Bryobacter aggregatus MPL3: one gene and its partner. Each later gene encodes a partner of the first gene's protein in a complex. Links are inferred from orthologs where the notes say so. Each region holds a gene or a part of one and is shown in the gene's direction. Other genes may lie near its edges.

Region 1 (3,154 bases):
GCTAATAGACCAGAACGGCATCCTGCTCAGCCGTCCTCGCAAGGCCGGCGCAGCGGAGGAGGACTATCCGGATATCCTGCTCGAGTACCGTCAAAAGCTCGAAAAGGACCTGCTCGCCAAACTCAATGCGACCCTGACGCCTCTGCTGGGAGAAGAGAAGTATCGTGCCGGCGTCACCATCGATTGCGACATGACGAGTGGGGAGGCGAGTGAGGAATCCTACGATCCGGAAAAAGCAGTCGTCACCTCGGAACAAAAATCCGAAGATGAGAGCGGGATTCCATTGGCAAGCGGTGTGCCCGGCACAGCCTCCAATCTTCCGCGTCCCACTTCCCGCCCAGCTTCCGCACAGACAGGCACCAAGCGAAAGACTGAAAGTACGAACTATCAGGCTAGCCGCTCCATCCGCCGCACCCGGACACCTCAGGGGGCGATCAAGCGTGTCTCCTTGTCGGTGTTGCTGGATCAGGATCTGCGATGGGAGGGCGTTGGCTCGACTGCGAAGCGAGTGCTTGATCCGCCCAGTCCTGAAAAGATCAAGGCGATCCGCGAGGTGGTATCGGCAGCAGTCGGGCTTGTTCCCGAGCGCGGTGATCTCGTCATCGTGGAGAGTCTGCCCTTTGATGCGACGTTAAAAGTCGCGGCGCCACTGGCACCGCTCCCGCCTGTTCCTCCCAAACCGATGTTAGAAATTCCGGTCCCGATACTACCTTTCTTACCGGCTCCGCTCAAAGATCCCAATGTCCTGCTTGCGGTGCTGGTGGCCTCGGTTGTACTGCTGCTGGTTCTCGGCATGGCTGTGTTCTGGTTCCTCCGCAAAAGAAAGAAGAAAGTTACTGCCACCGGAAGTGCCGCGATCCGGAGTCGCGCGGCGAGTACGGCAGAACTGGAGAATGAGGATGTATCCAGCGATGACCGCAGCTTTGAGGAGCGGCTGATCGAGCAGCAGGATTTGCAAAAGCGTCTCGAACAGAAAGAACTGGAAAAGCTGAAGATGCCTCATGTTACGACGCAAAAAGGCAAGATACTCCAGCAGCACATCACCGAGGAGGCAAAGAAAGACCCGATGATGATCGCGCTCATCCTGCGCAGTTGGCTCCATGGAGGCTAGAAGCTGATGGCTGAAACGCTCACTCCGGCGAAGATTCCTGATGTGCTCCCCGACGATCCGACGGTTCGCGTCAATCTTCCTGGTGCGAAGAAGGCGGCGATCCTGCTCATCATTCTGGGCGAAGATCTCACCTCGGAGGTCCTCAAGCAGATGGACGATGCGGAGGTGCACCGCATCGGACAAGAACTGGCTCGTGCCACGGCGGTGACCGCAGAAGTGGCGGAGGCAATTCTCGAGGAGTTCTACCAGATGTCAATCGCCCACCAATATGTCTTGAAAGGTGGTGTCGATTATGCAAAGAAGGTGCTGGTTCAGGCTTTTGGGCCGGAAGAGGCAAAGAAGATCCTCGATCGCCTTCTGAAGCAACTGGGCGGAGAGAGTCTCAGTTTTGATGCGCTGCAGAAGGCCGATCCGACACAGCTGGCAAAGTTCATTCACAATGAGCATCCCCAGACGATTGCCCTGATTCTCTCGCATCTGAACCCTTCCCAGGCCGCGGGTCTTCTCTACGCGTTGCCGGGGCCGATTCGTGCTGATGTTGCGCATCGCATGGCGAGCCTGGAGCAGATTTCTCCAGAAATCATCGGCAAGATCGCCAGCATTATCGGCTTGAAGCTCAAAGAGATTGGAGATTTTAGCCGGGAATCGACGGGTGGGGTTCAGGCGGTTGCTGAAATGTTCAACCGCCTCGATTCTGGCACAAGCAAGGAAATTCTGGAGTCGCTGGAAGATCTGAATCCGCAACTGACCCAGACGATCCGCCAATTGATGTTTGTCTTTGAGGATATGCTCATGGTGGACGAGCTTGGGATCAAGGAACTGCTGTCCCGTATTGACCGGAAACTGCTGACGGTTGCGCTCAAGGGGACTAGCGACAAGTTGCGGGATCATTTTCTCACTGCGATGTCACAGCGAGGTGCGGAGATGCTCCGCGAAGACATGGATGCGCTTGGCCCGGTCAAGATCCGCGAGGTCGAGGGCGCGCAACAGCAGATCATTACTACGCTGCGGCAACTGGAGAACGAAGGAGTTGTGAATCTGAAGGGGACGGTGGGCGAACAGTATGTCAACTAGCCGCCCTGCCGAAATCCGTACGGAGGATCGCACCCCGGCTCCAGCCGGCAGCATGTCGCGCATTCTTGAGGAGAGCGAAGCCGCGCGGATAGGCTTGGCACCTTGGGCCATTGAAGAGTTCGATCGGGAGCCGCTCATCACGGCTGCGCCGTTGATGGTCGAAGCAAGTGCGGTCGATGCGACGCAGCAGCAGATCGTGGAGCTGCAAAATGCGCACCGGTACGAACTCGAAGAAGCTGTCCATCGCACCAGAACGGAGTGCGAGGCGCGGGCGCAGGCTCGGATCCAGCACGAAATCGAACCCTGGCTCAAGCGGATGGCGCAGTCCATTGAAGATCTGGCTACGGTCAAGCAGCGCTATCGGCTGGAGAGTGAAGAGCAATTAGTCCGCCTGGCGGTGGCGATTGCCCGCCGGATTCTTCATCGGGAAATCCAGGTAGATTGCGAAGCGCTCCTTGGTCTGATTCATGCCGCGATGCAACGTTTAGAGGTGCGAGAGCTGAATCGCGTTCTTTTGAATCCCAAAGACCATGCCGCGCTCCAACCTTTCCTCGAACGCTTGGGTTTGCCACCCCGTGTCGAGATCGTCTCGGATGCGGGCCTTGACCGTGGAGCCCTTTTACTGGAAAGCACCACGGGCATTCTGGATGCCTCGATTCAGGCGCAACTGGACGAAGTCGAGCGTGGCTTCGTCGATCTGATGGGGAGAAGGACATGAAGGCTCTTGATATCCATCGATTTGAAAAGTACCTTTTACAGGCGGATCTGGTGCAGCGACGGGGCCGCGTGACCGATGTCGCGGGCATGCTCCTGGAAAGTGAGGGACCTGCGGCTGCAATCGGAGATTTCTGTGAAGTACTGCTGCCTGGTTCCCGGCGGATTCGGGCGCAGGTGATCGGTTTCCGCAATGGGAAGGTCTTATCCATGCCACTCGAGGACACGGGCGGGCTGGCCCAGGGGGCAACGATT
Region 2 (3,070 bases), on another replicon or contig:
TCGATGAATGCTGCGCTTTCGCGAAACTCCTCTTCGGTCTCCCCGGGAAAGCCGACCATCACGTCGGCTCCGATGGCGGCATCGGGCATCAGTTGCCGCGCGATGCGCAAGCGTTCTTCATAGTGCTTGGGCCGGTACTTGCGATACATGCGCCGCAGGACGGTGTCGCTGCCGCTTTGCAGTGGGGCATGAACGTGTTTCGCAATCCGGTCGCTTCCGGCCATCAGTTCGAGCAGGCGTGGGGAGAAGTCCATCGGCTCGACACTCGAGAGCCGGATCAGCCGGATTCCCGTATCGTCGAGCATTCTCTGCAACAGGTCCGGCAAGAGCCGGCCTTCGCCACGTTCCCGTCCCCAACGTCCCAAATTGATTCCCGTGAGTACAATTTCAGGGTAGCCCGCCTCGGCCAGCCGCTTCGTTTCCGCGATCACCCAGTTTGCATCCGCTGATCGCGACTTCCCCCGGACGCTGGGAATAATGCAGAAGGAACAGCGGTTGTTGCAGCCGTCCTGGATCTTCAAATTGGGCCGCGCGCGATCTGCCGCAGGTCCTGAGAAGAACTCACTTTGCGCGGAGATGTCGCCGACATGGATCTCCGCATGGTAGGGGGTAGAACTCACAATCTCGGCGATCTGGGCCTTGTGTGAGTTGCCGACCACCCAGTGGACCCCTTCGAGAGCCGCAATTTCTGCGGGAGAGCGTTGGGCATAGCACCCGGTGACGAGGATTTTCGCTGCTGGATTCTCGCGCCTCACCCGTCGCACGGCCTGCCGGAGGTCGAGGTCGGCGTTGGCGGTGACGGTACAGGTATTGAGCACTACGAGCCCTGCCACGTCGGCCGCCTGGGCTGCGGAGAGCCCCGTTTCGGCAAGACTCGCCTCCAGTGCGGCACCATCAGCCTGGGATGCCCGGCATCCAAAATTCTGTACAAAGAAACTCTTCAAACTAACCCCAGTTTAGCGGCTGGCCTACTCGTGCCGCCGATCGCATCTTCCGATCAATGTCCAGATGTCTGCTCGTGTCCTCACTCAAAATGAAATCGATAACATGTTCCAGCAGACGAGCGCGAATGCTCGTCGAGCGGAACTCTCCCGCCGGGCGCAGCCCTACAACTTCCGGCGGCCGGATCGCATTGCGAAGGACCAACTGCGTTCCATCTATGTGCTGCATGAAGCATTCTCCCGCTCTCTGGCCAGCAGCTTGTCGGCCTATCTACGCGCATATGTGGTGGTGAACCTGGTGAGCGTTGAGCAGTTGTCCTTTACGGAGTTCCAACAAGTTCTCCCCTCTCCAACGGTGGTGGCGACAATTCGGGCCCGGCCCTTTGATAGCAGTTGCCTGCTGGAGCTGAACCCGACCATGATCTTCCCGATGCTCGAGATGCTTCTCGGGGGCTCGCAGATCAGTACGAAGCGGGTGGAGCGTGAGGTCACCGAAATTGAGCAGGCCATCCTCGAGAGCATCTTTAAGCTGATGCTCCGGGATCTGAAGGAGGCCTGGAAGGGCATTGCCGCGATTGACTTTGCGATCGATGGCTATGAGACAGAACCGCAGTTGATGCAGATTCTGGCGCCGAATGAAGCGATTGTGGCCGTGAGTATTGAGATTCGCATCGGAGAGGTGAGCGGGATGATGAACATCGGGATCCCATCCATCATCATCAAAATGCTCAGCCATAAATTTGCCGAGCAGTGGACGATCCGGAAGACCGAGGCGACGGAAGAAGAGATGTTGCGGGTTTACGATCGGGTCCGGAACTCAAAAATCGAGCTGGATGCCCGTCTGCGGGGGCCAAATCTGGCGATGACCGATTTGTTGAACCTCAAGACTGGGGATGTGCTGACTTTCGACTATCCGGCATCGAAACCGCTTGCCGTCGAGCTCAATGGCAAGCACAAACACAATTGTCAGATTGTCGTCAGCAACAAGAAGCGTTCCGTTAAAATTCTGTCGGTGGTGGATCCGAGCGAGTGATCAATCTTGCTCCGCGATTGAAGCTGAAATAGTCGAAGCCCCAACGGATGGCGACAATTACGCGGGACTGGAAGTTCACGAGATAGAGGATATGGATAAATACCCAGATCAGCCAGGCGAAGTAGCCGCTGATCTCGAATTTTCCGATCTGGGCAACGGCCCGTCTCCGTCCAATCACCGCCATGTTGCCCTTGTCCCAGTAGACAAAGGGTGGTGGCTTCGTTTTGCCGTCGAGCCGCTTTCCGATCAGATCCCCGACATAGTTGCCCATCTGCATGGCCACCTGGGCAACGCCAGGCAGCGGATGGGCGAGTCCGCCATGTTGGAAGTGAGCCAGATCGCCGATGACAAAGACGTCCGGGTATCCGGGAACCGAGCAATCCGCCTCCACTTCGATTTTCCCGCCGCGAACCAGCTCGATGCTGGCCGCCTGGGCCAGTGCTCCGGCGAGCGGTGAGCCGGTAACACCCGCTGCCCACACGACCGTTTTCGAGGGGATGAACTCCTGCTTGCCATTCGCCATCACGGTGGCGCCCTCCGCCGTCACATCGAGGACTTTCACGCTATTCCGGCAGTGCACATTCAATTCGATCAGTTGCTGCTCGGCGGAGGCAGAGAGTTTCTCTGAGAAAGTACTCAGAATCCTGGGACCCGCATCGAGGATGATGATCTGGGCATCTTCCGGATCAAAACTCCGGAAGTCATTGCGAAGGGTGTCGTTCGCAATTTCACTGAGGGCCCCGGCCAGTTCGACACCGGTTGGGCCACCCCCAACAATCAGGAAGGTCAGGAATGCCTTGCGCTTCTCCGGATCGGCTTCCTTCTCTGCTTCCTCAAAGGCGTTGAGCAGGCGGGCCCGGAGTTTTGTGGCATCTTCAATATTCTTCAGGCCGGGCGAGATTGTGGACCAGGCATCGTTTCCGAAGTAACTGGTTCTGGCTCCCGCAGCGAGCACTAGCGTGTCGTAGGGCAAATCCCCCATCTCCGATAAGGCGATCTTGCGCTCGAGATCAAAGCCGGTCACATGGGCCATCACGACACGAAGGCTCTTTTGCTTCTCAAAGATGGCGCGAAGAGGGGCAGCGATTTCGCCTGG

What was found.
Region 2: the proteins of fliG (region 1) and fliM are in contact, whole or in part, in a crystal structure (PDB 4QRM), measured with the Thermotoga maritima proteins. The link is inferred for Bryobacter aggregatus MPL3 from one-to-one orthologs. Residues at the interface, in WP_004082903.1 of Thermotoga maritima: Phe122, Ser125, Glu126, His127, Pro128, Gln129, Thr130, Val133, Glu157, Arg161, Leu164, Leu165, Arg167, Ser169, Glu171, Val172, Glu175, Ile176, Asn179, Lys182; in WP_004081085.1 of Thermotoga maritima: Tyr124, Leu127, Asp128, Ile130, Met131, Gly132, Gly133, Pro134, Glu136, Pro139, Arg141, Thr144, Glu145, Ile146, Glu147, Ser149, Ile150, Lys153.

The regions. Positions count from the first base shown.
Region 1 is NZ_JNIF01000004.1:858,605-861,758, forward strand. The notes cover bases 316-3,151. They hold fliG (flagellar motor switch protein FliG), read left to right. Parts: upstream 316-1,117; coding sequence 1,118-2,185; downstream 2,186-3,151. Other genes in these bases: fliF (flagellar basal-body MS-ring/collar protein FliF), read left to right, coding at 316-1,111; M017_RS0123370 (FliH/SctL family protein), read left to right, coding at 2,175-2,903; M017_RS0123375 (FliI/YscN family ATPase), read left to right, coding at 2,900-3,151. In the rest of the region: more of fliF, read left to right, coding at 1-315; more of M017_RS0123375, read left to right, coding at 3,152-3,154. UniProt on the Bacillus subtilis protein: One of the proteins that forms a switch complex that is proposed to be located at the base of the basal body.
Region 2 is NZ_JNIF01000003.1:3,270,752-3,273,821, forward strand. What follows is about bases 240-2,991. They hold fliM (flagellar motor switch protein FliM), read left to right. Parts: upstream 240-1,008; coding sequence 1,009-1,974; downstream 1,975-2,991. Other genes in these bases: mtaB (tRNA (N(6)-L-threonylcarbamoyladenosine(37)-C(2))-methylthiotransferase MtaB), read right to left, coding at 240-944; M017_RS0115225 (NAD(P)/FAD-dependent oxidoreductase), read right to left, coding at 1,940-2,991. Also shown: more of mtaB, read right to left, coding at 1-239; more of M017_RS0115225, read right to left, coding at 2,992-3,070. UniProt on the Bacillus subtilis protein: One of the proteins that forms a switch complex that is proposed to be located at the base of the basal body.